DNA from 3 places in the Luteococcus sanguinis genome. Region 2 is predicted to be linked to each of the others. Evidence: riboswitches for the same ligand, from Rfam matches in the RefSeq annotation. Region 2 holds a riboswitch; each other region holds the start of a gene.
The links. A riboswitch is a leader RNA that binds a small molecule or an ion and turns the genes downstream of it on or off. The one in region 2 is predicted to bind cobalamin.
Positions count from the first base shown of each region.

Region 1: linked by a shared signal. The riboswitch ahead of cobN (cobaltochelatase subunit CobN) and the one ahead of mutA (methylmalonyl-CoA mutase small subunit) in region 2 are both predicted to bind cobalamin.
Region 3: linked by a shared signal. The riboswitch ahead of ABD089_RS13605 (hypothetical protein) and the one ahead of mutA (methylmalonyl-CoA mutase small subunit) in region 2 are both predicted to bind cobalamin.

Region 1 covers NZ_BAAAKI010000008.1:21,817-32,083, reverse strand. Annotated here, with positions in the region: gene ABD089_RS06930 (DEAD/DEAH box helicase) at 1-1,287, opposite strand, end outside; gene ABD089_RS13815 (KUP/HAK/KT family potassium transporter) at 1,723-1,899, shown strand; gene cobA (uroporphyrinogen-III C-methyltransferase) at 1,908-2,663, opposite strand; gene ABD089_RS06920 (energy-coupling factor ABC transporter ATP-binding protein) at 2,663-3,568, opposite strand; gene cbiQ (cobalt ECF transporter T component CbiQ) at 3,565-4,344, opposite strand; gene ABD089_RS06910 (energy-coupling factor ABC transporter substrate-binding protein) at 4,344-4,718, opposite strand; gene ABD089_RS06905 (energy-coupling factor ABC transporter permease) at 4,711-5,370, opposite strand; cobalamin riboswitch at 5,549-5,684, shown strand; gene cobN (cobaltochelatase subunit CobN) at 5,721-9,392, shown strand; gene ABD089_RS06895 (SAM-dependent methyltransferase) at 9,389-10,264, shown strand; gene ABD089_RS06890 (cobalt-precorrin-6A reductase) at 10,261-10,267, shown strand, end outside.
Region 2 covers NZ_BAAAKI010000001.1:6,349-16,245, forward strand. Annotated here, with positions in the region: gene ABD089_RS00040 (hypothetical protein) at 1-244, opposite strand, end outside; gene ABD089_RS00045 (MFS transporter) at 293-1,501, shown strand; gene ABD089_RS00050 (uracil-DNA glycosylase) at 1,482-2,174, shown strand; gene msrA (peptide-methionine (S)-S-oxide reductase MsrA) at 2,206-2,832, shown strand; gene ABD089_RS00060 (DUF6918 family protein) at 3,056-3,487, shown strand; cobalamin riboswitch at 3,817-3,954, shown strand; gene mutA (methylmalonyl-CoA mutase small subunit) at 4,091-5,980, shown strand; gene scpA (methylmalonyl-CoA mutase) at 5,977-8,163, shown strand; gene meaB (methylmalonyl Co-A mutase-associated GTPase MeaB) at 8,270-9,304, shown strand; gene ABD089_RS00080 (transporter substrate-binding domain-containing protein) at 9,398-9,862, shown strand; gene ABD089_RS00085 (cation diffusion facilitator family transporter) at 9,859-9,897, shown strand, end outside.
Region 3 covers NZ_BAAAKI010000025.1:135,510-145,776, forward strand. Annotated here, with positions in the region: gene ABD089_RS13570 (FHA domain-containing protein) at 1-651, shown strand, start outside; gene ABD089_RS13575 (FHA domain-containing protein FhaB/FipA) at 656-1,090, shown strand; gene ABD089_RS13580 (PP2C family protein-serine/threonine phosphatase) at 1,090-2,520, shown strand; gene ABD089_RS13585 (FtsW/RodA/SpoVE family cell cycle protein) at 2,520-3,896, shown strand; gene ABD089_RS13590 (peptidoglycan D,D-transpeptidase FtsI family protein) at 3,893-5,320, shown strand; gene pknB (Stk1 family PASTA domain-containing Ser/Thr kinase) at 5,427-7,556, shown strand; gene ABD089_RS13600 (aminodeoxychorismate/anthranilate synthase component II) at 7,609-8,244, opposite strand; cobalamin riboswitch at 8,263-8,410, shown strand; gene ABD089_RS13605 (hypothetical protein) at 8,485-9,135, shown strand; gene ABD089_RS13610 (CbiQ family ECF transporter T component) at 9,147-10,267, shown strand, end outside.

The DNA.
Region 1 (10,267 bases), on a different contig from region 2:
GCCGGAGCGACCCTGACCGGAACCCCCGCGTCCGCGTCCACCCTGACCGCCACCCTGCCGGGAGCGGGTCTGCTCGGCGTCGGGACGATCCGGGTAGGCGGTTGACTCGGCATCGGACGGGCTGAGGTAGGTGCGCGCGCCGGGGGCCAGCTCGTCCAGTACCGCGCGGTCGGCGTTGCTGACCCGCGGCTTGATCTTGGCGGCGCGCATCAGTCCGCGGACCTCGCCGCGCTGCTCGGGCGTGGCGATGGTGACGACCGTCCCGGCCTTGCCCGCGCGGGCGGTGCGTCCGGAGCGGTGCAGGTAGGCCTTGTGCTCGGCCGGCGGGTCGGCGTGGACGACCAGGTCGACGTCGTCGACGTGGATGCCGCGAGCGGCGATGTCGGTGGCCACCAGGGTCTCGACGCGGCCGGAGTGGAAGGCCTCCATGTTGCGGGTGCGGGCGTTCTGCGCGAGGTTGCCGTGCAGGTCGACCGCGGGGACGCCCTTGGCCAGCAGCTGCTTGGCGAGCTTCTTTGCGCCGTGCTTGGTGCGGGTGAACAGGATCGTCTTGCCCGGGGAGGCGGCCAGATCGGCCAGCACGTCGGTCTTGTTGCCCGACGAGGTGACCTCGAGGACGTGGTGGTCCATGGTCGAGACCGGGGAGACGGCCGAGTCGGCCTCGTGGATGACGGGCTGGTGCAGGTAACGCTTCACCAGCACGTCGATGCCGTTGTCGAGGGTGGCCGAGAAGAGCATCTTCTGCGAGTCGGCGGGCACCTTGTCGAGGATCTTGCGCACCATCGGCAGGAAGCCCATGTCGGCCATGTGGTCGGCCTCGTCGAGCACGACGACCTCGACGGACGCGAGGGAGACCGCGCCCTGGCCCATCAGGTCGAGCAGGCGGCCGGGGCAGGCGATCAGCACGTCGACGCCGCGGGACAGGGCGCGTACCTGCGGGTTCTGGCCGACGCCGCCGAAGATGGTCAGCGCGTTGAGCTCGGTGGTGGCGAGCAGGGTCTGCAGCGACTCCTCGATCTGGGAGGCCAGCTCACGGGTGGGGGCCAGCACGAGCGCACGGGGCTGCTTGGCGGTGCGGCGCCTGGGCTGCTCGAGCAGGTGCTGGACCAGCGGGAGCCCGAAGGCGAAGGTCTTGCCCGATCCGGTGCGACCGCGGCCAAGGACGTCGCGTCCGGCCAAGGAGTCGGGCAGCGTGGCCGCCTGGATCGGGGTGGGAGAGGTGATGCCGCGGGTGGAGAGGGCATCGGACAGCGTCTGGGCAACGCCCAGTGAAACGAACTCTGACAAGGGTTGGTGAACCAATCTTGGTCGGTGTCCTGCACGGCGCGCTCAGCTTGTTCCACCCTGTGGCGGTGCGGCGCGGCCAGCGGATCCGGGGCTGTGCCACCGGTTCCGATCACCGAGGGCCCGCTGCAGAACTGGTCGGGCCAACCGCTCCAGACTACCGGGTCGTCCCGGTTGTTGGAAAACCCATTGCCTTCCCGCGGGAGCCGACCTAGCGTGGAGGCACACGGAAAGGAGGTGGTCCGAGGATGTATTTCCACAGGACGAGTGAGGTGGCTGGCCGCTAGGCAGCCCATCGGGACTTCCTGGTGAATCCCACCAGTCATCGAGCCCGCGGGGGTCCGGATTCGTCCACCGGACGTACACCCCGCGGGCTTCTTCATGCCCGGGCGGCATGCGTCGCCGTGAGTTGCCCGGCGACGGTGCGATGCCCGGCAGCTGCGCCCCCGGTACTTCCTCTCCCGCACCGAGCTCGTCGGCCATCGACAGGGCTGGAATGCCCTACGAGAGCCGCTCTTCCTGACCATGCACCACAATGCCGCGGACGGGGCAGCGGTGTTGCACCTGCCGACCGACCGGACGATCGTGATGGGTGCGCGGATCGACCTGGGCTGAGGGTGGGGTCAGCGTGCTGTCGCGTTGGCGTCCCAGCCGGCGACCGCACCGATGATGGTGACGGCTGGCGGGTGGACACCGGCGGCATCGGCCACGATCGAGGCGAGCGTGCCACGGAAGACCTGCATGCTCGCGGAGGCTGCGTCGGCGACGACGGCTGCCGGGGTTGCCGGGGACAGGCCCCCGTCGACCAGTGCGTCCACGATCGCCGGGAGATTGGCGACCCCCATCAGCACCACGATCGTCAGCCCGGGTTGGGCGATCGCGGCCCAGTCGACCTGGCTGCGCGGGTCACCCGGCGGGACATGTCCGCTGACCACGGTGAACCCCTGGGACAAGCCACGATGGGTCACCGGGATGCCCGCGAGCTCACCCGCGGCGATGGACGACGAGATACCCGGGATCACCTGCACCGCTACACCGGCTGCGGCGCAAGCCTCCCACTCCTCGCTGCCGCGGCCGAAGACGAAGGGGTCGCCGCCCTTCAACCGGACCACCCGGCGACTGGCCCGGGCGTGCTCGACCAGCAGCTGGTTGATGCGCTCCTGCGGGACGAACTCGGCGCGCGGCAACTTGGCGACGTCGACGACCTCGCAGCCCTCGGGCGCCTCCTGCAGGAGTTCCTGGGGGGCGAGGTGGTCGACCAACAGCACGTCGGCCTGTTGCACAGCCCGGAGTCCCGCGACGGTGACCAAGCCCGGGTCACCGGGCCCGCCGCCGACGAGCGTGACGGTTCCGGGTTGCAGGGGGGCGAGGGAGTTGATCACGCGGAATCCTTCCATGGTTTGGGGGCGAGGTCAGGGGTGGATTCGGCTGGCGGGGAGGATCCCTCGACCGGTTCGGGGTTTGTACGCGTGGGCCCGGGGAACGTGGAGAGCAGGGCGTGGACCTCGTCCAGGTGGCGGGGGCGACCGGGAAGCCCCAGCCGGGATGCGAGCTCCAGGGGCCAGGGGCGGTGGAGCCGGGCCCGGACCAGCAGGTCGGCGTCGTCCAACACCTCGGGGGTGGGGCCTTGGAGCACCCGTCCGTCGGCGACGACCGCCGCCTCGTCTGCCCAGGCCAGCGCCAGGTCGACGTCGTGGGTGGCGAGCACCACGGTTGTGCCGGACCCAACCAGCCGCTCCAGCGCAGCGAGCATCTCGTGGACCCCGACCGGGTCGAGTCCCGCCGTCGGCTCGTCCAGCAGCAGCACCCGCGGCCGCATCGCGACCGCACCCGCCGTCGCGACCCGCTTGCGTTCGCCGTAACTGAGCTGGTGCGTCGGACGAGCGGTCAGATGGGTGACACCGAGCAGGCCCAGCGCCTCCTCCACCCGGTTGCGCACCTCGTCTTCGTCCAGGCCAAGGTTCATCGGACCAAAGGAGACGTCCTGTGCGACGTCCGCGCTGAACAGTTGGTCGTCCGGGTCCTGCAGCACCAGTTGGACGTTGCGTCGGTGTTCCCGCAATCCGGTGCGGTCATGGGCCAGCGGACGTCCGTCGACCAGCACTCGGCCAGCGGACGGACGATGCGCCCCTGACAAGCAGCGCAACAGCGTCGTCTTGCCCGACCCATTGGCGCCCAGCAGGGCCAACCGGCAACCTGAGGGCAATCGGAGGTCGGCGCCGGTCAGGACGGAGGTGCGTCCGTGCCCGGCCACCAGCCCCGATGCCTCGAGAGCGAGTGTCATCGCGCCTGCCAGCTGATCATCCACACCAGCGCCAGCACCACCGCGGTTCCTGCTCGCAAGGTCCAGCTGGCAACGCGTTTCGGGGCAAGGGTCGTGAGGCTGGATTCGTACCCGCGGCCGGCCAGCCCGTCCTCGAGTCGGCGTGCCCGCGTCCATGACCGGACGAGCACCGAACCGGCCGCATTCCCGGCGGCCTGCATCCGGCGGCGCAGCGCTCCCCGCCCGCGTGGGGTGTCCCCCAATCGCGCCACCTGCGCCTCGCGGATCGACAGCGTGGTGGCGAGCAGCACCCACAGCATCCGGTAGGTCAGCGAGGCGATCTCCACCAGCGGGCCGGGCAGGTGCAGCCGCCGGGCCCAGGTGAGCAGGTCGACCATCGGGGTGGTGGTGGCCAGCACCATCAGCGCGAGCGTGCCGGCGATCGAGTGCCCGACCAATCCGGCGGCGCGCGCCAGCCCGTCGGGACCGATCGAGAACGGACCCCAGCGCCACCAGACGTCCGCCGCCGCGACCCCGACCCCGAGCACCACCGAGACCGCGGAGATGGCGATGAAGGCCAGTGGTGCGGCCATCACCAGCAGCAGCACCCGGGCCGGGATCCGCGCGAAACCGACGATGACCACGGCCGCGACCAGGCTCACGAGCATTGTCGTCGGCCATGGGGGCAGCACCAGCGCGGTGAGCACGAGGCCGAGGCTGAGCACGACCTTCTCGCCGACCTGCCGAGCGCGCCAGGGCGAGGCCCAGGCCGCGTCGTCGATCCAGTGCGCGTGCATCAGCCCTCGTCGACCTGGCTGCTTGAGGAGTCGGGGTGCTCGGGATCGTCGGTGCTGGAGGAATGCCCGGCGCGCTCGACCTGACGCCCCCGAAGGTTGCCGACGAAGTACCCGAACAGCCCGGCCCCGATCGCCGCCTGCAGCGCGAACAGGCCGGACTCGATCTCGGAGCTGCCAGGTGAGAAGAGCGGCTTGAACCATGGTTCGACGCCCGACTCGGAGAGGGTCTCGGTGACCACGGCGTCCGTCCCGGCGAAACCTTCCTGGCCGTCGTGTGGACGTCCGAACCACAGCGACGCGGCGAAGATGGCGACGATCGCGACAACCAGCGCAGCAGTGCTCAGCAGGTGGGTGTTCCAGCGACGATCACGCATCGGCCAACACCCCCATCCGGTTGAGGTCGTCAGCCGCAACCCGGGACAGGAAGCGCAGCACCAGCACACCCAGCAGACCCTCCATCACGCAGAGCGGGATCTGTGTCACAGCAAAGATCCCGAGGAACTTGGCCAGTGCGCCGGCGATGCCGGACGATGCGTCCGGGTATGCGATCGCGAGCTGCACCGAGGTGGTGACGTAGGTGGCCAGGTCAGCCAGCGCCATCGCGGCGAAGACCGCCACCGATGTGCCGAATCGACGCAGCGTCCGCCATGCCGCATACCCAGCCCACGGCCCGACGATGGCCATCGAGAAGGCATTGGCGCCCAGCGTCGTGATGCCGCCGTGGGCGAGCAACAAGGCTTGGAAGAGGAGCACGACCGTCCCCAGGAAGGCCATCACCGGGGGACGGAAGAGCACCGAGCCCAGACCCGTCCCGGTCGGGTGCGAGGACGATCCGGTCACCGAGGGCAGCTTGATCGCCGAAAGGACGAAGGTGAACGCGCCGGCAGCCCCCAGCAGCATTCGGTTCTCGGGGTTCTTGCGGGTCTCCGCGATCACGGCGCGGGCACCGTGGACGACGAACGGCGCGCTCGCGCCGTACCAGATGGCGCACTGGATGGGGGAGAGAAAGCCCTCGGCTATGTGCATGGTGGTCCCTTCGGGATGACGCGTCCCGGGTAGTCGGATTCCATGGCGGGCGAGTTCCTGGCTCCCGTCCCTCGTCGTGCAGGGGACGAACACAGTGGCGCGACCGTGCCGGCTCGTCCGGCTTCCTCGCTCCCGACATGGGGTGTGGAGTTGTGCTGGCTGACATCCTCGCACAGCGGCTGGCCAGCCCGGCTAGGGTTGGCGCAGCTCGTGGCAAGGAACCCGGTGCGAGTCCGGGGCGGTTCCGCCACTGTGTCCTCTGGGTCTTCCCGGCCGAGGGGCAGCCAGACACTGGCCACGGGTGATCCCACCTGACCATCCGGGGCGAGAACCCCGACGGAGGAGCCACGATGCGTCTCGCGCTGCTGTCCACGTCCGACACCGACCTGCTCTCGGCCCGCGCGAGTGGCGCCGACTATGTGCTCGCGAACCCCTCCCGTCCCGCACACCAGGGCCTGCTGGACGAGCTGCGCGGCTGCGACCTGGTGGTGGCGCGGATCCTGGGTGGCCCGCAGGACCTGTGTTCCGGGTTCACCAAGGTGCTCGCGGCTGGCGTCCCGATGGTGGTGCTGGGCGGTGAGCAGGCCCCCAGCGCGGAACTGATGGAGCTGTCGACGGTGCCGATGGGCGTTGCCGCGCAGGCCCACGCCTACCTGGCCGAGGGTGGCCCGGAGAACCTGAAACAGCTGCACGGCTTCCTGTCCGACACGGTGCTGTTGACCGGCGAGGGTTTCGAGCCACCGGTGTCGGTCCCGAGCTGGGGTTGGGCGCCCAGGCCCCTCGACAAGCTGCGGGATCGTGAGGGCGTGCCACGCGTCGGCGTTCTCTACTACCGCGCGCAGCACGTCGCCGGGAACAACGCCTTCGCCCATGACCTCGCCGATGCCATCGACGCCACCGGCCAGGCCATCGGGCTGCCGATCCATGCGGGCTCCCTGCGCGCCGCTCCCGACGAACTCTACGAAGCCCTCGGGACGCTGGACGCGCTCGTCGTCACCGTCCTGGCCGCCGGTGGATCGACCCCGGCCACCGCGTCCGCCGGTGAGGACGACGAGAGCTGGGACGTCGCCCGGATGACCGCGCTCGACATCCCGGTGATCCAGGGGCTGTGCCTGACCAGCTCGCGCGCCGAGTGGGAGGCCAGCGACGACGGCGTCACCCCACTCGATGCCGCCAACCAGATCGCCATCCCCGAGTTCGACGGACGCATCATCGGGCCGCCCTTCTCCTTCAAGGAGTTCGACGCCGACGGGCTGCCCCGCTATGTCGCCGACCCCGAGCGCTGCGCCCGGCTCGCGCAACTCGTCGTCCGGCATGCGCGGTTGCGTCGGATTCCCAACGCCGACAAGAAACTGGCGCTGGTCTTCTCCGCCTACCCGACCAAGCACGCGCGGATCGGCAACGCCGTCGGGCTCGACACGCCCGTCTCCGCGATCCGGCTGCTGCGCCGGCTGCGGGACGAGGGCTATGACCTGGGCGGCGACAACGACGTCACCCGGCTGCTGGACACGGACGACGACGTCGCCGCGGGCACCGCGCTGATCCACCAGCTCATCGCCGCGGGCGGGCAGGACGAGGAATGGCTGACCAATGCGCAGCTCACCGACGCGCACGTCCGCATCACGTCCGAGCAGTACCGCGAGTGGACGCGTGACCTGCCCGCCGAACTGCGCGACGCGATGGCCGAGGCCTGGGGCGAGGGTCCGGGGACGCTGTACGTCAACGATGCGGGCGAACTGGTGCTGGCGACGCTGCCGGTCGGCAACATCGTGATCCTGGTGCAGCCGCCGCGCGGTTTCGGGGAGAACCCGGTCGCGATCTACCACGACCCGGACCTCGCGCCGAGCCACCACTACATCGGCGCCTATCGCTGGATCGAGCACGGATTCGGGGCGGACGCGGTCGTCCACCTCGGCAAGCACGGCTCCATGGAGTGGCTGCCCGGCAAGACCGCGGCGCTGTCGAAGGCCTGTGGCCCGGACGCGGCGATCGGTTCGCTGCCGTTCATCTATCCCTTCCTTGTCAACGATCCCGGGGAGGGAGCGCAGGCCAAGCGCCGGGCGCACGCCGTGATCGTCGACCACCTGGTTCCGCCGATGGCCCGTGCCGAGAGCTATGGCGACATCGCCCGGCTCGAGCAGTTGATGGATGAGCACGCCAACATCGCCGCCATGGACCCGGGCAAGCTGCCCGCCGTCCGCGGCGAGATCTGGGCGCTGATGCGCGCCGCCGAGATGCATCGCGACCTCGGACTGGACGAGCGCCCCCAGGACGAGGAGTTCGACGACTTCCTGCTGCACGTCGATGGCTGGCTGTGCGAGGTCAAGGATGCGCAGATCCGCGACGGGCTGCACGTGCTGGGCGCCGCGCCGGTCGGGGAGGCGCGGGTGAACCTGGTGCTGGCGATCCTGCGGGCGACGCAGGTGTGGTCGGGGTCGCGAGGGTCGGTCCCGGGGCTGCGGGTGGCGCTGGGGCTGGGTGTCGATGATCCCCTGACCAGGGTGGACGAGGTGGAACAGCAGGCAAGGGCCTTGGTCCAAGGGATGGAGGACGCAGGCTGGGATGTCAGCGCCATCGAGTCCGTGATCGCGGGGTCCGGGAGCGTCGGTGAGGGGTCGGGGAGCGTCGGTGAGGGGTCGGGGAGCGTCGGTGAGGGCTCGGGCAATGTCCGAGAGGACGTCGCCAAGGTCCTGCGGTTTGCAGCGCAACAGGTCGTCCCCCGGCTGGACAGGACCACCGACGAACTGGACGCCGTGGTGCACGCGCTGGCGGGCGGATTCGTCCCTGCCGGACCCTCCGGATCGCCCCTGCGCGGGCTGGTCAACGTCCTGCCCACCGGGCGCAACTTCTACACCGTCGACCCACGCGCGGTCCCCAGCCGGCTGGCTTGGCAGACGGGGCAGGCGATGGCCGAATCCCTGGTCGCGCGGCATCTGGAGGAGACCGGGGAGTACCCCAAGCAGGTCGGGCTCTCGGTCTGGGGCACGTCCGCGATGCGCACCAGCGGCGACGACATCGCCGAAGTGCTCGCCTTGCTGGGCGTCCGTCCAGAATGGGACGAGGCATCGCGTCGGGTGAGCGAGCTGGTCGTCGTCCCGCTGGAGGAACTGGGACGTCCGCGGATCGACGTCACCGTTCGGATCTCGGGCTTCTTCCGCGACGCCTTCCCGCACGTCGTCCGGATGCTCGACGACGCCGTGCAGCTGGTGGCAGCGCTCGCCGAGCCGTCCGAGCAGAACTATGTCCGCGCGCACACTGACGCCGACCTGGCCGAGCACGGCGACCTGCGGCGCGCGACGACGCGCATCTTCGGCTCGAAGCCCGGCAGCTATGGCGCCGGGATCCTGCAGGTGGTCGAGTCGGGCAACTGGCGCAGCGACGACGACCTGGCCGAGGTGTACACGACCTGGGGCGGCTACGCCTACGGGCGCGAGCTGGACGGCGTCCCGGCGTCTGACGACATGCGGCAGAACTACCGGCGCATCCAGGTGGCCGCGAAGAATGTCGACAACCTCGAGAGCGACGTGCTCGACTCGGACGACTACTACCAGTTCCACGGCGGCATGGTCGCCACGGTGCGGGCGCTGACCGGGGTCGAACCCAAGGCCTATGTGGGCGACTCGACCAGCCCCGACCGGGTGCGGACCCGCTCCTTGGCAGAGGAGACGGCGCGGGTGTTCCGGGCGCGCGTCGTCAACCCCCGGTGGATTTCCGCGATGCAGCGGCACGGATACAAGGGCGCCTTCGAGTTGGCTGCGACCGTCGACTACATGTTCGGCTTCGACGCGACCGCGGGCGTCGTGCACGACTGGATGTATGACAAGGTGGCGCGCGAATATGTGCTGGACGACACCAACCAGCAGTTCATGCGCGAGGTGAATCCGTGGGCGCTGCGCGGGATCGTGGAGCGGTTGCACGAGGCAGCCGACCGGGGCCTGTGGGCCGAGCCGGACGCTGAGTTGATGGCCCAGATGCAGGCGGTCTACCTCGAGCTCGAGGGCGACCTGGAGGAGGGCCAGTGAGCGTCCAACGGTCCAGGGTGCCCGAGGGCCAGGCAACGAACCCACAGGTCGAGGTAGCGATCCCCGAGCTGGTCGAGGGGGCCCCCCAGCCGGCCGTCACCAGGATCCGCGTCCTCGGCATGGGGATGGGACCTCGGCACGTGACCCCCGAGGTCTCCGAGGCCCTGCGGGATTGCTCGTGCGTGGTCGCTCTGGACAAGTCCGCGACCCCCGGAGCGCACGCCGGGGACGCCAGGGATGAGCAGCTGGCGGTCCGGCAGGCGGTCGCCGACGCCCACGGGGTGCCGGTCGTCGTCGTCCCGGACCCACCGCGGGACCGTAACGACCCCACCGACTACCGTGCCGCCGTCGCCGACTGGCACGCGGCGCGGGTCGAGGCGCTGGCGTCCGCCTTGCACGACCGGGCCGGAACCGTTGCCCTGCTGGCCTGGGGCGACCCCTCGCTGTACGACTCCATGATCCGGTTGGCGGAGCAGTTGGCCGACCGCTTGTCTTGCGATTGGGACGTCCTGCCGGGCATCTCCGCCCCGCAGTTGCTGGCGGCGCGGCACAAGATCGTCCTGCACCGGGTCGGGGAGCCGGTGCACATCACCACCGCACGTCGGCTGCCGGAGGCGCTCGCCCAGGGACAGCGAAATGTCCTGGTGATGTTGACCGGGGCGCGAGTGCTGGACGAGTTGGCGGTGCGCCCCGAGCTGACCGGATGGCAGCTGTGGTGGTCGGCGAACCTGGGTGCTGCCGGGGAACGCAATGTGTCCGGTGTGGTGCCCGAGGCGGTCCCGCTGGCCAGGACGGCGCGGGCCGAGGCGCTCGCAGCCGACGGCTGGGTGATGGACCTCTTCCTGCTGCGTGCGCCGGGGCAGTCATCGTGAGGG
Region 2 (9,897 bases):
TCGCCACGCTGGGGTCGCCGATGATGCTGACTCGGCGTCCGGTGGCGCGGACCTCGACGCGGTCGAGGGCGGTGGTCATCTGTTCTGCCTGGTGGCGGGGTTCACTGATCTGCCGGGTCACCTCGGAGCGCAACTGGCCCAGCAGCGGTGAGCCGGCGAGCTGGGCCGACGTGGCCAGGTCGTTCGCGGCGTCCGCGAGCCCACGGGCGACGTCGAACCAAGAGGGGGACGAGTTCTCGCTCATGCTTCCACGGTAGTCCGGGGCTCCACGCGCCAGCGGTAACCTTGGGCAATGCCCCCCTCGTCCGTCCCGTCGCGTCGCGGCTTGCCCGGACAGGGTCTCCCCCGCGACGTCATCGTACTGGGCGTGATCGCCTTCTGCGTGGCCGTCGGTTTCGGGGTGCTGGTGCCGGTGCTGCCGATCTTCGCCCGTTCCTTCGAGGTTGACAACCTGATGGTGGGCGCGGTGATCTCGGCGTTCGCCTTCATGCGGCTGGTGACCAGCCCGTGGTGCGCGCGGTTCAACCGGTGGCTCGGCGAGCGCACCGCCTTGGGCATCGGCATGTTCATCGTCGCCGCGTCCTCGGCGGCCGCGGGACTCTCGCAGAGCTTTTGGCAACTGCTGGTGATGCGAGGGGTCGGCGGCATCGGGTCGGCCATGTTCACGGTGGCCGCGATGACCCTGCTGCTGCGGGCGGTCACACCGGAGCAGCGTGGCCGGGCCAGCGCCTTCTACTCGGGGGGCTTCCTGATCGGCGGCATGGCCGGCCCCGCCGTGGGCGGCCTGTTCGCGGCGATCTCCATCACGGCCCCCTTCTTCTTCTATGCCGCGACCTTGATGGTCGCCGGCATGGTCGGGCTGACGATGCTGGGCCGGACCGATGCCGGGCCGCTGCAGGACTCCCGCCCCGTGATGGAACTGTCCGAGGCGCTGCCGGACGTCCGCTACCGGGCCGCCTTGCTGACGAACTTCGCGCAGGGCTGGCAGTCCTTCGGGGTGCGCAGTTCACTCGTCCCGGTGCTGGTGGTGGAGTCCTTGCACCAGCAGCCCTCCACGACCGGCGTCCTGTTCGCGATCGCTGCCGTGGTGCAGACCATCGCGCTGGGGCCCTCGGGACGAATCGTTGACACGCTCGGACGACGTCCCGTGATGGTCGCGGCCGGGCTGGTGACCGGTGCCGCCGCACTGGCGATGCCCTGGGCCGGAAATGTCTGGCTCCTCGGTGCAGTGCTGTGTGTCTATGGGCTGGGGTCGGCGATGCACTCGACCGCACCCACCGCCGTGGTCGGGGACGTGACCGGCGGCCGCGCCGGCACGCCGATCGCGGTCTTCCAGATGATGAGCGACGTCGGTGCAATCATCGGCCCGCTGGCTGCAGGTGCCCTGGCCGATCGCGGCGGTATGGCTTCCGCCTTCACGGTTGGCGCCGTCTTCCTGCTTGCCGGTGCCGCCCTGAGCTGGAAGATGCCGAAGGAGACCAATCGTGAAGCCACTGTCTGAACTGGTCGCGCCGGACTGGGCCGAGGCGCTCGCTCCGGTCGAGCCCCAGGTGCGCGCGATGGGTCACTTCCTGCGCGGCGAGATTGCCGCCGGTCGCTCCTACCTGCCAGCGGGTGACAGCGTGCTGCGCGCCTTCACCCGTCCGCTGTCGGGAGTTCGGGTGCTGCTGGTTGGACAGGACCCCTACCCCACCCCCGGCCACCCGGTCGGGTTGTCGTTCTCGGTGGAGCCGGACGTTCGCCCACTACCCCGCAGCTTGGTGAACATCTACTCAGAGCTCCGGGACGACCTGGGCATCGAACCGCCCCAGCACGGTGATCTGGGCGCGTGGTTCGACCAGGGTGTGCTGCTGCTGAACCGCGTGCTCACCGTCCGTCCGGGGGCCCCCGGATCGCACCGCGGCAAGGGCTGGGAGGTCGTGACCCAGCGTGCGATAGAGGCACTCGTCGAGCGCAGCGGGCCGTGTGTGGCGGTCTTGTGGGGACGTGATGCGCAAACCTTGACGCCCGTGCTGGGCGGCATGCCGACGATCGCGAGCCCGCACCCCTCGCCGTTGTCGGCGCGCTCGGGCTTCCTCGGCTCGCGGCCCTTCAGCCGCGCGAACGAACTGCTCGCCCAACAGGGTGCCGACCCGATCGACTGGAGAATTCCCGCGTTCGATTCGCCGAGCTGAATCGTCGGGATCGCGAGCTACCCTTGCGGTCATGTTCGAGCGCTTCCGTGTCGACCCGTCCACGCTGCCACCGCTGCCCGGCCGGCAGGAACCGGTGCTGCAGATGCCCTTCTTCCACCGGATCTTCGGTGACCCGATCGACCGGGAGATCCCCGGCACCGAGGTCGCCCACCTGGCGCTGGGCTGTTTCTGGGGCGCGGAGAAGCTCTACTGGAACACCGACGGGGTCCGCCTGACCGGCGTCGGCTACCAGGGCGGGACGACCCCGAACCCCACCTATGAGGAGGCCTGCTCCGGGCGCACCGGGCACGCCGAGACCGTCAGGGTCGTCTTCGACCCGTCCGCGGTCAGCTACGAAGACCTGCTGCGGGTCTTCTTCGAGAACCATGACCCGACCCAGGGCAACCGGCAGGGCAACGACATCGGGACGCAGTACCGGTCGGCAATCTTCACCATGGGGGATGAGCAGCAGGCCGCCGCCGAGAGGGTCCGGGACCAGTACCAGCGCGCGTTCACGGAGGCCGGTTTCGGCCAGATCACCACGCAGATCGTGCCAGCGCCTGACTGGTACTGGGCCGAGGACTACCACCAGCAGTATCTGGAGGCCAACCCCAACGGCTACTGCCCCATCCACGCGACGGGTGTGACCTGCGGCTGAGCTTGCCCGCTCAACCCTCGCGGGACGCGGACGGGGTGCTCGCGGGACGCGGACGGGGTGCTCGCGGGACGCCTGCGGGTTGCGGAAGCCGGCTGACGGTGTAGGACAGGCCGGGAGCGCTGAATTCCTCCCCGGCGCCGGACGAGCTGCAACAATGGGAAGGCCCCTCGAGGGCACCTGACAACGCCGTTTTCGACGGCGCCACACCGCTGGAAGGAAGACCATGACGTTCACCGCCAGCCTGCTCGACCCGGCCAAGCGTCCGCAGGTCGTCGCCGCCATCGCGAAGGTCCTCGACGAGGAGGTCAGCTCGAAGTCCGGGCTGTCGGGCATTGCCCTGAAGGGTGCCTATGCCAGCGCCAAGAAGGCGAAGGAGGGAATCGTCGAAAAGGGCGCGAATGCGATGCTCCCCGACGTCGCCGCAGCCCTGCAGCCCTATTGGGAGGGCAAGGGAGACCAGTCCTTCGCCGCCCACCTGACCCAGCACAAGTCCGCTGTTGCGGACGCACTGCTCAAGGTCGTGGACGACAAGGCCGCCAACCCCGACAACGCCACCCTGGCGAAGATCTACAAGCCGATCCGCGGCAAGGCAAAGGGCTATGTCGAGGAGGCGCTGCCCAAGCTCGGCGCTGCGCTGGAGCCCTTCGTCAACTGAGGAAGCGGATCGACTGATCCCGAACCCGTCTGCGGCCTGCCACCTCTCCTCGGTGCGGACAGTGAAGGCGACGGGTTGTCCGCCGGTCCTTCGACATCACGGCGATCAAGGACGGCATCCCGGTGCGCGACCAGGTGTCGGCCGATGATCCAGACCGTCACCGGAGGTCGCGGCGGGCGCGGCGGCCGATTCCCACGGCTGGCGCCGTCCCCCTGGGTGTGGGGTGCCAGATGCACATCCTGACAGTCCCCCACACGGGCGCGGCTGGGGCAGACGTCCGATGAATGGACGGGATTCGCACCCCCCTTGCCCGCGCGAAGAGCGGCACCGCTAGGGTTGGGAGTGCTGGTTCGAACCTCCCGAAAGGGTGGTCGGCATGAGGGAATCCGGTGCAATTCCGGAGCTGTCCCGCAACGGTGACTGGGTCTCCCAGAAGTCCGAATACCTGCCAGCAGGGCACGGCAGCCAGTCGTGACCACCGGGACGAGGCGTCCGAGAGCAGTCCTGCAGGGTGTTCTTGGAGCAACGCCCCACCCGCGCGGCCGAGGAGCCACCAGCCAGGTCGTCCAAACGGACGACGAACTCATCGGAGCAGGAGTTGTGATGACAACCACCCAGCCGGGCGCGATCGAGGGCGGTGGCGGGCTCACGCTCGCCGGCGACTTCGACTCCCCGTCCATGGACCAGTGGCAGGCTGCGGTCGCCAAGGTCCTCAACAGGGGCCGTCCCGAGGACAAGCAGCTCAGTGGCGAACAGAGTGTCGCCCGGCTGCGCACCACCACGGTCGACGGCATCGAGATCGAGCCCGTCTACACCCTGGACGATGCCGTCGAGGGCCTAGGTGCCCCCGGCACCATGCCCTTCACCCGCGGCACGACCGTGCGCAACGGCGACATGGACGCATGGGACGTGCGTGCACTGCACGAGGACCCTGACACGACCTTCACCCGCGAGGCGATCCTGACCGATCTCGAGCGGGGCGCCACCAGCCTGTGGCTGCGCCTCGACCCGGACGCGATCAAGGCCGACGACCTCGTCAACAACCTCAAGGACGTTCTGCTCGACCTGGTCAAGGTCGAGGTCTCCAGCCGCACCGATCAGTTTGCTGCGGCGGATGCGCTGCTCGGCCTCTACGAGGGCAGCGGCAAGGACAAGTCCGAGCTGAGCCTCAACCTGGGCCTTGACCCGATCGGCCTGGCCGCCCTGAACGGCTCCCAGCCCGACCTGTCCGGCCTGGCGGACTACGCGAAGAAGCTCGACGGCATGCCCAAGTCGCGTGCGATCGTCGTCGACGCCACCGTCTGGCACAACGCCGGCGCCGGTGACGTGCACGAGATGGCCTGGGCGCTGGCGACCGGCGTCGAATACGTCCGCGCGCTGGTCGACCAGGGCCTGAGCGTCGACGAGGCCTTCGAGACGATCAACTTCCGCGTCAGCGCCACCACCGACCAGTTCGCAACCATCGCCCGCCTGCGCGCCCTGCGCACCTGCTGGGCCCGGATCGGCGAGGTGCTGGAGGTGTCGGCCGACAAGCGCGGCGCCCGCCAGCATGCGGTCACGTCGTGGCGCGAGATCACCCGCGACGACCCCTACGTCAACGTGCTGCGCGGCACCATCGAGACCTTCGGTGCGGCCATCGGCGGCGCCGAGGCGATCACGGTGCTGCCCTTCAACACCGCTTGGGGCCTGCCCACCGCCTTCGCCCGCCGCATCGCGCGCAACACGCAGATCGTGCTGGCCGAGGAGTCGAACATCGGACGGGTCAACGACCCGGCTGGTGGTTCTTGGTACGTGGAGAGCCTGACCCAGAAGCTGGCCGAGGCGGCGTGGACCGAGTTCCAGGCCGTCGAGGCCGCGGGCGGCATGGTCGCTGCGCTGGCTGCCGGACGCGTGCCATCCGAGCTGGAGAAGGTCGTCGGCGAGCGCGCCAAGCGCCTGGCCACCCGCAAGCAGCCGATCACCGGTGTCTCGGAGTTCCCGAAGATCGACGAGACCGCTCCCGAGGTGCGCACCCGTCCCGAGGCCCCGGCCCACGCGGGACTGGCGATGCACCGTGATTCGGAGGTCTTCGAGGCGCTGCGCGACCGCGTGGCCGGCTCGGATGCCAAGGTCTTCCTCGCGTGCCTCGGTGCGCGTCGCGACTTCGGTGGTCGCGAGGGCTTCGCGTCCAACTTCTTCCAGGTCGCTGGTCTGCAGACGCCCTCCAGCGAGGGCGGCGAGGCGGCCGACGTGGTGAAGGCTTGGCAGGATGCCGGCTCGCCCAAGGTGGCGTGCCTGTGCTCCAGTGCGAGGGTCTACGCCGAACAGGCGCTGCCCGTCGCGAAGGCCCTGAAGGAGGCCGGCGCCGAGAAGGTCATGCTCGCCGGCAGCCTGAAGGAGCTGGGTGAATCCGCCGCCGAGGCCGAGAGTGTCATCAGTGGCACCATCGCGCTGGGCGCCGATGCGGTCACCGTCCTGAACGAGACCCTAGACACGTTGGGAGTTGCGAAGTGAGCACCCTGCCACGTTTTGACCAGGTCCAGCTGGGAGAGGTGGCGGCCCCGGCGGACGCCATGGCCCAGTTCGAGCAGCTGCTCGCCGCCGGCCCCTCCGCCGAGGAGTGGGTCACGCCCGAGCAGATCCCCGTCGAACACCTCTATGGTGACGACGTCTACTCCGAGATGGACCACCTGAACACCATGCCGGGCATCGCACCCTTCCTGCGCGGCCCCTACGCGACGATGTACACCTCACGTCCGTGGACGATCCGCCAGTACGCGGGCTTTTCCACCGCCGAGGAGTCCAATGCCTTCTACCGCCGCAACCTCGCGGCCGGTCAGAAGGGCCTGTCGATCGCGTTCGACCTCGCGACCCACCGTGGTTACGACTCGGACCACCCGCGCGTGACCGGTGACGTCGGCATGGCCGGCGTGGCGGTCGACTCGATCCTCGACATGCGCCAGCTCTTCTCGGGCATCCCGCTCGACCAGATGTCCGTGTCGATGACGATGAACGGCGCCGTGCTGCCGATCCTCGCCCTCTACGTCGTGGCAGCCGAGGAGCAGGGGGTGAAGCCGGAGCAGCTGCAGGGAACCATCCAGAACGACATCCTCAAGGAGTTCATGGTTCGCAACACCTACATCTACCCGCCGGTGCCCTCGATGCGGATCATCTCCGACATCTTCGCGTTCACCAGCGCGAACATGCCGAAGTTCAACTCGATCTCCATCTCCGGCTACCACATGCAGGAAGCCGGGGCGACGGCCGACATCGAGATGGCCTACACGCTGGCCGACGGTGTCGACTACATCCGCGCCGGTGAGTCGGTGGGCCTGCAGGTGGACCAGTTCGCCCCCCGCCTGAGCTTCTTCTGGGCGATCGGCATGAACTTCTACATGGAGGTCGCCAAGATGCGCGCGGCCCGAATCCTGTGGGCACGCCTCGTGCGCCAGTTCGGGCCCAAGAACGACAAGTCGATGAGCCTGCGTACGCACTCGCAGACCTCCGGCTGGTCGCTGACCGCGCAGGACGTGTACAACAACGTGATCCGCACCTGTGTCGAGGCCATGGCCTCGACCCAGGGCCACACGCAGTCGCTGCACACCAACGCGCTCGACGAGGCCATCGCGCTGCCGACCGACTTCAGCGCTCGCATCGCCCGCAACACGCAACTCTTCCTCCAGCAGGAGTCGGGCACGACCCGGGTCATCGACCCGTGGGCCGGCTCGTACTACGTGGAGAAGCTCACCCAGGACCTTGCCAACAAGGCCTGGAAGCTGATCCAGGAGGTCGAGGAGGCCGGAGGCATGGCCAAGGCCATCGAGCAGGGCATCCCGAAGATGCGCATCGAGGAGGCGGCTGCCCGCACCCAGGCGCGCATCGACTCGGGTCGCCAGCCGGTGATCGGCGTCAACAAGTACCAGCTCGATTCGGACGACCCGCTGGACGTCCTCAAGATCGACAACGCCACCGTGCGCGCCCAGCAGATCGCCAAGCTGCAGCAGCTGCGTTCCGAGCGCGACGAGGCGGCCACCCAGGCCGCCCTGGAGAAGCTCACCTGGGCCGCGGCCAACCCCGACCCCACCGATGCCGAGCGCAACCTGCTCAAGCTGGCCATCGACGCCGCGCGCGCCAAGGCTTCCGTGGGCGAGATCTCGGACGCACTCGAGAAGGAGTTCGGGCGCTACACGGCGCAGATCCGTACGATCTCTGGTGTGTACTCCAAGGAAGCAGCCGGTGACGAGCAGCTCGAGCAGGCCCGCCAGGCCGTCGAGGCGTTCGAGGAGGCCGAGGGTCGTCGTCCGCGCATCATGATCGCCAAGCTGGGCCAGGACGGCCACGACCGAGGCCAGAAGGTCATCGCCACGGCGTTCGCCGACCTGGGCTTCGACGTCGACGTGGGCCCGCTGTTCCAGACCCCCGAGGAGGCTGCCGCCCAGGCCAATGAGGCCGACGTGCACGTCGTTGGCGTCTCCTCGCTCGCAGCCGGTCACCTCACGCTGGTGCCCGCGCTGCGCGCCGAGCTGGACAAGCTCGGGCGGTCCGACATCCTGATCGTCGCTGGTGGCGTCATCCCCGAGCAGGACTTCGAGGAGCTCCGCCAGGCCGGCGCGGTGGACATCTACCCGCCGGGCACCAACATCCCTGCCTCCGCCATCCGCCTGCTGGGCGAAATGCGCAAGGCCATGGATGCCTGATCAGGACGCGTCCGCCAGGACGATCGTCTGACCGGTCGGGCGGCCCGGGTTTACTCGGGCCGCCCGACCTTTTCCACATCACCACCCAGAACCCAGGAAGGTACTCATGCCCCGCAAGTTCGACGTCCCCGCCCTCGTCGAGGGAGTGCTGGCCGGCAATCGTTCCGCGGTGGCCCAGTCGATCACGCTGGTGGAGTCGAAGCTGCCGGCGCACCGTCCGCTGGCCAAGGAACTGCTGCAGCACCTCACCTCCCCCGAGGTGCGCGGCTCGCGCGAGCCGGCGGTCCGGGTCGGCATCAGCGGCGTCCCCGGGGCGGGAAAGTCGACCTTCATCAACGCGATGGGCATGCGCCTGGTCGAGCAGGGCCACCAGGTGGCCGTGCTCGCCGTCGACCCCTCCAGCTCCCGCACCGGCGGATCGGTGCTCGGTGACCGCACCCGAATGGGCGAACTCACCCAGACCGAGGCCGCCTTCGTGCGCCCCTCCCCCAGCGGCCAGCACCTGGGCGGCGTCGCCCGGGCCACCCGCGAGGCCATGCTGGTCGTCGAGGCTGCCGGTTTCGACGTCGTCATCGTCGAGACGGTCGGCGTCGGACAGTCCGAGGTGGCCGTGAAGGGCATGGTCGACACCTTCTTGATGCTCGCCGTCTCCGGCACCGGGGACCAGCTGCAGGGCATCAAGCGCGGCATCCTCGAGATCTGTGACGTGATCGCGGTCAACAAGGCGGACGGTGACAACGCCGGCGAGGCGCGCGTCTGCGCGCGCGACCTGTCGATCGCCATGAAACTCGTCACCGAGGCGACGGCCGGTCGCCGTTGCCCGGTGCTCACCTGTTCTGCCCTGCACAAGATCTCCTTGGACGAGGTGTGGGCGGCGGTGCTGGAGCACCGCACCTGGCTGGAGGAGCACGGCGGGCTGGAGCACTACCGCTCCGAGCAGCAGGTTGTTTGGATGCGCTCCCAGATCGAGGCCGCATTGCTGGACTCCCGGCGCGCGAACGAGACCCTGCGCAGCCTCACCTCCCAGCTGGAATCGGACGTGCGGGCCGGACGGCTGGGCGCGATGGACGCGGCCCAGGACTTCCTGGCCATCTACGCCACCCAGGTCGCCAGCTTCGGCTGGGAACCGCGCGAGCACTAGCCGGGACTCCGCCCCACGGGGGTGTGGTCACACAGCCGTCCAACTGCCACGATGTCGCTGCCGAGGCCCGCTCGGTCGACCACCGGAGGAGCCATGCGCCACCTGATCGCCCCACTGCTGGGCGTTGCTCTGCTCATGGGTTGTTCCATTCCCCGTGACCCGGACCATACGCTCGCGCACATCGACCAGACCCACGAGATGGTGGTCGGTGCCGCGGTCTGCCCACCCCAGCTCGAGCTGGACGACGCGGGGCAGCCCACCGGTCCGGAAGCAGAGCTCGCGGAAGGTTTCGCAGCCGTCCGCGGGGCGAGCGTAACTTGGGTCGTCGCCGGCGAGGAGGAACTGGTCAAGAAGCTCGAGGACGGTGAGCTGGACCTCGTCGTCGGCGGGCTGACCACCAAGTCACCGTGGAAGAGCAAGGTCGGCCTGACCCGCGCCTACGCCGAGCAGATCGACGACCACGGCGACCGGGTCAAGCGCGTCGTCGCGGCGCCGTTGGGTGAGAACGCGCTGGTGACTGCCCTCGAGCGCTGGTTCGACGACGGGATGCCGCGGTGACCCAGTTCGGGCACACGAAGCTGCCGGCCGAGCAG
Region 3 (10,267 bases), on a different contig from region 2:
GCGTTCAAGGGCGACGTGCAGCCCGTCGAGATCGCCCAGCGCCTCCAGCGCGAGCTCGACTCCGAGGCCAAGCTCCTCAGCCGCGACAAGCGCCTGGTGCCCAACGAGTTCACCGTCCTGCTCAGTCAGCACGACTACGACCGCCTGGTGCCCTACTCCAAGACCCTCACCGCCGAGATCGTCCCGGAGCTGCGCGAGCACGCCGCCGAGCGTCACTACGTCTTCAATGGCCCGATCGCGATCGCCTACGAGCTCGCCCCGAACCTGCCCACCGGCCGTTTCCAGGTGCAGTCGCAGGCGATGGCTGGCATCGAGCAGGCCGACGGGCCCGCGTCCACGACGATGATCCGACGCGCCCCGCTGGTGCTCGAGGTCAACGGTGTGCGCCACCCGCTCACCCCGCCCGGCCTGGTGATCGGACGCGGTTCCGAGGCCGACCTGCGCATCAACGACCCGGGGGTCAGCCGTCGTCACGCCCAGATCCACGTCAACGGCGCCGGTGAGGAACTGGCGATCAGCATCGAGGACCTCGGCTCCACCAACGGCATCATCGTCAACGGCGCGAAGGTTGCCCACGCGAACCTGGACGACGGCTCCCGCATCGAGATCGGCTCGACGCGCATGCTCGTCCATTCGCCTGCGGGAGCGTAGCCCTTTGAGCGAAATCGTGGTCGTGGGCCTGCGGATCATCTTCCTGGCCCTGCTGTGGCTGTTCATCCTGTTCGCCGCCAATGTCATCCGCACCGACATCTTCGGCCAGCGGGTCACCCGCGCACGCACCGAGGACGTCCCGACCGGGCCGCGCCGCCTGATCGTGACCGAGGGACGTTCCCAGGGCGCCGCCTACCGCCTCGACCAGAACCTGTTGAGCATCGGACGCGCCGCCGACTCCACCGTGCTGATCGACGACGACTACGCCTCCACCCGCCACGCGCACGTGCTGCGTGACGACCAGGACCGCTGGATCGTCGAAGACCTGCACTCCACCAACGGCACCTACGTCAACGGCCAGCGCATCGAGGCCCCGACCATCATCACGCCGGACGATGTGGTGCGCATCGGCCGCACCCAACTGCGCCTGGAGGGCTGATGGTCTTCAGCCTCGACACCCGGTCGCACTCCGAGATCGGCCTGGTGCGCAAGAACAACCAGGACTCCGGCTTCCACTCGCCCAACATGCTGCTCGTCGCCGACGGCATGGGTGGCGCCGCGGCCGGCGACCTCGCGTCCTCGGTCGCGACCCAGCAGATCAGCAAGGTCGACTCCCGGCAGGAACTCGACCAGGCGCACGAGGTGCTGGCCGGTGCGCTGAGCCGCGCCAATGACGCCATCGCCGACCTGATCGACGCCGATCCCGCGCTGGACGGCATGGGGACGACGGTCACCGCGGCCCTGTTCACCGGCACCCAGCTGGCGATGGCCCACATCGGCGACTCCCGCGCCTACCTGCTGCGCGGCGGACGCCTGCACCGCCTCACCCATGACCACTCCTGGGTGCAGTCGCTGGTCGACGAGGGCAAGATCACCGAGGCCGACGCCGCGATCCACCCGCACCGTTCGTTGCTGCTGCGCGTGCTCAACGGCCAGTCGACCCACGAACCCGACCTCGAGACCGTCGACCTGCAGCTGGACGACCGCCTGCTGCTCTGCTCGGACGGGCTGTGCGGGTTCACCACCGAAACCGAGATGGCCCGGGCGATGCGCGACTGCACCCCCGAGGCCGCCGTCGCGCAACTCGTGCAGCTCGCCCACCGCGGTGGCGGTGCCGACAACATCACCGTGGTGGTCTCGGACGTCGTCCCGCAGTCGGACGAACTGGACGCGCTCCCGGGCACCACGATCGGCGCCGCGGCCGAGTACACCGCCCCGATCCTGGAGCACCACACGCTGAGCGGCGCCGAGGGCGTCGTGCTGGCCCCCGAACCCGCCGCCGAGGCCGAGCGCTTCGTCACCTCCCCCGACCAGGTGCCGCACCTGGACGAGGAGGTGCTGCGCTATGCGCCCCGCGCCCGCAGCCGACGCCCCGTCATCGCCACGCTGGCGCTGTTCACGTCGGTCGCCCTGCTCGCGGCCGCCGCCCTGTGGGGTGCCTGGCGCTACACCCAGGGCCAGTACTACGTCGGTGAGGACGCCTCGCGGGTCGCCATCTTCCAGGGCGTGCCGGGCAATGTCTTCGGCAAGAAGCTCTCCCACGTCGCCGAGGCGGAGTCGACGCTCGTGGACGACCTGCCCGCCTACTACCGCCAGCAGGTGCGCTCCACGATCCCGGTGGCATCGCTGGAGGCGGCCCGCACCACCACCGCCGAGCTCAAGGTCCGTGCCGACCAGTGCATCCGGATCCGGGCCCAGCGCCAGACCGCCCCCTCGGCCTCTGCGTCCGCGTCGGCGTCCGCGACGGCCAACGCGCCCGTGAGCACCGTGAGCCCCACCGCCTCGGTGAGCGAAACCGCAGCGCTGCCCACCCAGACGCCCAGCCAGGCGGTGACAGCGCTTCCCACCCCGTCCGAGGGAGAGTGCTGATGGACGAGGTGCTCGTCTACCGCAAGCGGCGCAACATCGAGCTGCTGATGGACCTCTTCGCCCTGGCCCTCGGCCTGGGCGGTTGGGCACTGACCAACATGAACCTCTACGGCGAGATCCCGGCCTCCTGGCCACGGATCGTCGGCGTGTGGGCGGCGATCGGCCTGGCCGTCCACCTGTTGGTGCGCTGGAAGCTGGCCTGGGCCGACCCGCTGATCGTCCCCTGCGTGCTGCTGCTCAACGGCCTCGGGCTGGCGATGATCTTCCGGCTCGACCAAGTCAGCGAACCCGTCGCCCATGACGCGCGCACCCAGCTGCTGTGGACCCTGCTCGGCGTCATCGCCTTCACCGCCACCATCGTCGTGCTGCGCGACCACCGCCGCCTGCAGCGCTTCCCGTACATCTTCTTCCTCTCGGGCCTGCTGCTCCTGCTGCTGCCGCTGGTTCCCGGGCTGGGACGCGCACAGTACGGCGCCCGGATCTGGATCCACTTCGGCCCCTACTCCTTCCAGCCCGCCGAGATCGCGAAGATCCTGCTGGCCATCGCCTTCGCGGCCTACCTGACCGAGCACCGCGACGTGCTCGCGCTGGCCGGGCGCCGGGTGCTGGGCATCGAGTTCCCGCGTCTGCGCGACCTCGGGCCGATCGTCATCATGTGGCTCGCCAGTCTCGCCGTGCTCGTCTTCCAGAACGACCTGGGCACCTCGCTGTTGTTCTTCGGGCTGTTCGTGATGATGCTCTACGTCGCCACCGAGAAGGCGGGCTGGGCCATCCTCGGCCTCGTGATGACCGCCGTCGGCGGCCTGCTCGCCTACCAGTTCGCCGGGCACGTGCGGGTGCGCGTCAGCTCGTGGCTGCACCCCTTCGACGACTACGACTCCAACTACCAGGTGATCCAGGCGCAGTTCGGCTACGCCTGGGGCGGCCTGACCGGCCGCGGCTGGGGGCTGGGACGACCGGGGCTGACCCCGCTGGCGAAGAGCGACTTCATCGCCGGCGCGATCGGCGAGGAGCTCGGCGTGCTGGGGCTGATGGCCGTCGTGATGGTCTACGCCCTGATCGTCTTCCGCGGCCTGCGCATGGCGCTGGCCAGCAATGATCCCTTCGGAAAGCTGCTCGGCGCCGGCCTGAGCTTCGTGTTCGCGTTGCAGGTGTTCGCGATCATCGGCGGCGTCACCCGCCTGTTGCCGCTGACCGGCCTGACCACGCCCTTCATGAGCCGCGGCGGGTCGTCGATGATCAGCAACTGGGTGATCGTCGCGATCATGCTGGTGATCTCCCACCAGGCCCGCATCCCCACCGTTGCCGCCCCCAGTTCGAGGGAGCTGACCATCTCCGACGACGACACCCAAGTGATCCCGGCGGTGCGCGCATGAACCGTCCGATCAGACGCCTTGCCGTCGTTGCCACCCTGATGTTCTTCGCCCTGTTGGCCAACCTGACGATCCTGTCGGTCGTCCGGGCCGACTCGCTGAACAATGACCCCCGCAACCGCCGCACCCGCGAGGCCGAGTTCGCGCAGGACCGCGGCGCGATCATGGTGGGCAACACCCCGATCGCTTCCACCAAGGCCGCGACCGGACGGTTCAAGTTCGTCCGCAACTACTCCAGCGGCGAGCTCTACGCGCCGGTCACCGGCTACTACTCCTACGACTACGCGCGTTCCGGGCTGGAGCAGACCTACAACACGCAGCTCTCCGGCTCGGACGACTCGCAGTTCTTCCGCAATGTGGTCGCCATGCTGAGCGGCAAGAAGCGCGCCGGAGCCAGCGTCTACACCACCATCGACGCCCGCGCCCAGAAGGCTGCCGCGCAGGCCCTCGGTGACCGGACGGGTGCCGTGGTCGCGATCGAGCCCTCCACCGGCGCGATCCGGGCGATGGTCTCCAGCCCGTCCTATGACCCGAACACGCTCAGCACCACCGACCTGAAGGCCGCGCAGACCGCGTGGAAGAGCCTCAACGCCGACACCGAGCGCCCGATGGCCAACCGCGCCACCCGCGAGATCTACCCGCCCGGCTCGACCTTCAAGCTGGTCACCGCCGCCGCGGCGCTGGAGAATGGGATGAGCGCCGACACCCAGGTCGCGTCCCCGTCGTCGATGACCTTGCCGCAGAGCACGTCCAAGCTCTCCAACGAGGTCGACTGCGGCGGGTCGAAGTCGACGATCGCACACGCGCTGGAGGTCAGCTGCAACACGGCCTTCGCGAACCTGGGCCTCACGCTCGGTGACGCGAAGCTGCGCGAGCAGGCGCAGAAGTTCGGCTTCGACTCCAGCTACTCCGACGACCTCGAGCCAGCCACCAGCGTCTTCCCCGACACCGTCGACAAGCCGCAGCTCGCGATGAGCGCGATCGGCCAGTACGAGGTGGCCGCCTCGCCACTGCAGATGGCGATGGTGGCCGCGGCGATCGCCAACGACGGACAGGCGATGGAGCCCTACCTGGTGCAGGAGGTGCGCGCGCAGGACCTGTCGGTGATCAGCTCGCACAGCGCCGAGAAGCTCCAGCGGGCGATGAGCACGACGAATGCCCAGGCACTGCAACAGATGATGGTGGACGTGGTGACCCAGGGCACCGGCCAGCGGGCCGCCGTCTCCGGGGTCACCGTCGGTGGCAAGACCGGAACCGCACAGTCCGACCCGAGCCGTCCGCCCTATGCCTGGTTCGTGGGCTGGTCCAAGGATCCCGACCTGGCCATCGCGGTGTTCGTGGAGGACTCCAAGATCGAGCGCAGCGAGATTGCGGGCGGAAGAGTGGCCGGCCCGGTCTTCGCGTCCGTGGTGGAGGCCATGCGATGAACACACCGTCACGCGGCGCGGTTGCGGCGCCCCTCAGCCTCCCCTCACCCCCTTCTCACAATGACCACGCACAATGGATCGGTTGCCCGACCGAAAGGATGAGCCGATGAGCGACGACAGCCGCACGCTGCTTGGTGATCGCTATGCGCTCGACCAGGTGATCGGACGCGGAGGCATGGCCGAGGTGTGGAAGGCGCACGACGTCCGGCTGGGCCGCGAGGTCGCCGTGAAGCGCCTGCGCGTCGACCTCGCCACCGACCCCACCTTCCAGGCCCGGTTCCGCCGCGAGGCGCAGTCGGCCGCCGGGCTGAACCACCCCAACATCGTCGCCACCTACGACACGGGCGAGGAGGTGGACGAGAAGACCGGGCTCCACGTGCCCTACATCGTGATGGAACTGGTCGAGGGCCACACCCTGCGCGACCTGCTGCGGCAGGACCGTCGGATCCGGCCCGAACTCGCGCTGGAGTTCGCCCAGGGTGTGCTGGACGCGCTGGCCTATTCCCACAAGGCCGGCATCATCCACCGCGACATCAAGCCCGCGAACGTGATGATCACCCCGTCCGGACGCGTGAAGGTGATGGACTTCGGCATCGCCCGCGCCGTCGCCGACACGTCCGCGACGATGACGCAGACCGCCGCCGTGATCGGCACCGCCCAGTACCTCTCCCCCGAGCAGGCCCGCGGCGAGCAGGTCGACAACCGTTCGGACGTCTACGCCGCCGGCTGCCTGCTCTACGAGCTGCTCGTCGGACGTCCGCCGTTCATCGGCGACTCCCCCGTGAGCGTCGCCTACCAGCACGTCCGCGAGACCCCGACCCCGCCGTCCCACCTGGACCCCGAGTTGACCCCCGCGATGGACGCCGTCGTGCTGAAGTCGCTGGCCAAGAGCCCGTCCGACCGCTACCAGGACGCCAAGGAGATGCGCGATGACATCTCGCGCCTGCTGGCCGGTGAGCCGGTGCTGGCCGCCCCCGTGGTCCCGCCGATGACCGTTGCGGAACCGACCGCCGTGACGCAGGTCGCTCCCGCCGCCGGGGCCGCCGCGGCGGCCTCCATCGGTGCGGCGTCGGCGAACCAGACCAACCTCGACACCCTGCCGCCGGACACCCTGCCGCCGGACACCCTGGCCGGGCAGACGGGCTCCCTGCAGGCGGTCGACGAGAAGCGCCGCAACCCGATCCTGTGGGTGGTGCTCGCGCTGGCAGGCCTGCTCGCCGTGATCGGCCTCGGCGTCGCGGTCTACCTGAACTCCGGCAACGGCACCAACGACCTCATCCCGGTGCGCTCCTATGTCGGCTTCACCGAGACCCAGGCGACGAACATGCTGGAGAGCGACGGCTTCGAGGTCGCCTCCGAGCACGTCACCGGTGCGGACGACTCGACGGTCGGAACGGTCACGAAACAAGACCCGAATGCTGGCGAACTCGCCTCCGGGTCGACAGTGACGATCACCGTCAACGATGGTCCGAAGACCTCCAAGGTGCCCAAGGGCATCATCGGCGCCACCGAGGCGGAGGCGAAGAAGCTGCTGGTGGACGCAGGCTTCGACGAGGACAAGATCACCTTCACCGAGGCGACCGCCGCGCAGGAGAACGCGCACCTCGACTTCGAGGCGGGTCAGGTGGTCGCGGTGAACCCGGCCGAGGCGGCCGACGTGCCCGCCACGCAGAAGTTCACCCTCGCGCTGGCGACTGGAAAGTCCAGCGTCCCCAACCTGCTGGGGTTGACGCAGGAGCAGGCCGCCCAGAAGGCCAAGAGCGCCGGCTTCGAGCTCGAGGTCTCCGACACCCGCGTGCCCGGGGCGGCAGACTCGGTCGACAAGGTGGCCAAGCAGTCCCCCAACGGCGACGAGGTCGTCGAACGGACGCAGAAGATCACGGTCTCGCTGGGCTCGCTCCAGCCCACGGCCGCCACCAGCACCGCCCAGCCGACCCAGACGACGCCCGCGACGGTGACCCTGCCGGACACCGTGGGCCAGACCCAGGGCGCGGCTGTCGCGGCCATCGCCGATGCAGGCTTCACCTCGGACGTCGTCGTGCTGACCCGTGACGTCACCGACGAGACGCAGAACGGTTTGGTCGTGGAGCAGGCCCCCGGCACGGGCAGCTACTCCACCGACCAGGTGATCACGATCTACGTCGGCAGATACACGGCACCGGCCACCAGCGCACCGGCCACCCCGTCACGCGCGTCCGCTCCTGCCTCGAGCGCGGCAACCTCAACGCCCAGCTGATTGAAGCCGTGCTGGCCGGTGTCTTCGGCCCGGCCTGGTGGCACCCGGCGAGTCAGCCCAGCCGCATCAGGGGGGTGAGGTCCTTTGCCCGCTCGATGGCGCCCTCGTCCCCACAGGTCGCGAGCCAGTTGGCGAGCATTTGGTAGCCACCCTGGGTGAGCACGCTCTCCGGGTGGAACTGCACTGACTCGGTCGGGTGTTCCCGATGCCGCACCGCCATGATGACCCCACTCTCGGTGCGGGCCGTCACCTCCAGCACGTCCGGGAGCGTCTCCGGGACGATCGCCAGCGAGTGGTAGCGGGTGCAGGTGATCGGGCTGGGCAGCCCGGCGAAGACGCCCTGGCCCTCGTGGAAGACGTCCGAGGTCTTGCCGTGCAACAGCTCGGGGGCCCGGTCGACGACGCCGCCGAAGGCGACCCCCATCGACTGCAGACCCAGGCAGACGCCGAAGATCGGCACCCGTCCGCTGGTGGTCTTCAGCAACTCGACGCAGACGCCGGCCTCCTCGGGCGTCCCGGGGCCGGGGCTCAGCAGCACGCCGTCGAACCCGTCCGCCCAGTCAGCAGAGGAAAAACGCTCGTCATCATTGCGCCAGACCTGCAGCTCGTCCACGCCGATCTCGTACAGGTACTGGACGATGTTGTAGACGAAGGAGTCGTAGTTGTCGACGACGAGAATGCGGGCCATGGGGGCCATTGTGCCGCGCGGACAGCAACCGGAGTAGGTTTGCCCAGTCGCCGTCAGGGGAATCCGGTGCGAGACCGGAACTGACCCGCAGCCGTGAGGGATCACGCCCCGCGCATCCGCGTGAGAGGTCCCGAGTCGGAATGCCTGCCGGTGACGATGACTCACGAACCCGTCGAGGCCGCGGGAGAGTCCAGGGCCCCACCTCCCTGCTCGCGGCGCACAGGAAAGGACCCACTTCCAATGTTCCGCAAGCCCTCGAGCCTCGCCGCAGGCCTGGCCGCCACCGCGCTCGGCCTTTCGCTCGCCGCCTCCCCCGCACTGACCTCCCCCGCCCACGCAGACGAGAGCACCGCCGCCGGTTGCGTCGCGGCCGGCAAGGTCTGGCTGCTGGTGGTCACCGATGCCGACAAGCAGCTGGCCAACGAGTGCGTGGGCACCCCGAAGACCGGCACCGAGGCCCTGCAGGCCGCCGACCTCAAGCTGGTGCGCGACAAGTCGAACTTCATCTGCACCATCGGCGGCTACCCCGCCGCCTGCCCGGCCACCTCCAACGGGCAGTTCTGGAGCTACTACACGCTGACCCCCGGGGGCAAGTGGACCTTCTCCCCCAAGGGTGCCGACGAGGCCGTCCCGGCCGCCGGCAGCGTCCAGGGCTGGTGCTACAACGCACCCAAGACCAAGAGCTGTGACATGCCGGTGCTGTCGCTCGCCGCTGCCTCCGCCCCCGCGTCGGCGTCGGCGTCGGCGTCGGCGTCAGCGTCCGCTTCAGGTGCGCCCACCAACACCGCGGACGACTCCTCGTCCACGCCGTGGGGCGTGCTGGGGACGATCGCCGTCCTGCTCGCCGCCGGAGCCGGCTACCTCGGCTGGCGCCGCAACCAGACGCGCTGACCACCGCCGTCATGGCCCGCTCGGTCCGCGTCGCCCAGGCACCCCTCGTCCAGGCACCCGCCGCCCCACCCACCTCCTCCGCGAGGCGGGTGGGCCGCGTCGTGCACCCGATGGCGTGGTGGGCCTGGGCATTGTCGGCGGCGATCGCGGTGAGCCTGGTGCACAACCCGCTGCTGGTGGTGCTGATGACCGTGGCGGTGTGGCTGGTGGTCGGGGGCCGGCGGACGCGCGCACCCTGGGCCCGGGCCGCGGGCGCCTACCTGGTGGTGGCGCTGGTGATCGTCGCGATCCGGATGACCAGCCAGGTGCTGATCGGGCTCAACCGGTCCGGGACGGTGCTGTTCACGCTGCCCCAGCTGCAGTTGCCGGCCTGGATGGCGGGCATCAGGCTTGGCGGTCCGGTCACCCTGGACGCGCTGCTCTACACCTTGTATGACTCCTTGCAGCTGGTCGGGATGCTGCTGTGCGTGGGCGCCGCGAATGCGCTGGCGAACCCCAAGCGCGCGCTGCGGGCGGTCCCGCCGGCGCTGTACCAGTTCTCGGTGGCGCTGGTGATCGCGCTGTCGGTCGCGCCGCAGCTGATCGAGAGCGTCCAGCGGGTCCGGCGGGCGCGACGCCTGCGTGGCGGCGCGTCGACCGGCTGGCGTGCGGTGCGAGCGGTCGTCGTCCCGGTGCTCGAGGACTCGATCGAACGCTCGCTGCAGCTGGCTGCGGGCATGGAGTCGCGGGGCTATGGCCGCACCAACCAGCAGGCGCGGGTTGGCTGGGGCACCACGTCGCTGCTGGTCGGGGCGATGTTGCTGCTGGTCAACGGCCTCTTCCTGACGCTGGCGACACTGCACCGCTGGCCCTGGCTGATGGTGCTGGCCGGCGTCGGCTGCGCGTGGCTGGGGCTGCGCACGTCCGGACGACGACTCCAGGTGACCCGCTACCGTCCCGACGTCTGGGAGCGCCCCGAGTGGTCGGTCGTGGCCGCTGGGCTCTCGGCGCTGGCGTGCGTGGTCTGGCTGGGCAGCGCCCTACCGGTCGAGATGACGCCGGTGACCTCGCCGCCCGAGTGGCCGCAGCTGCACCCGCTGATGTTGTTGCCCGTCATCGCCCTCGCGTCGCCGCTGCTGACGACGCCCGCGCC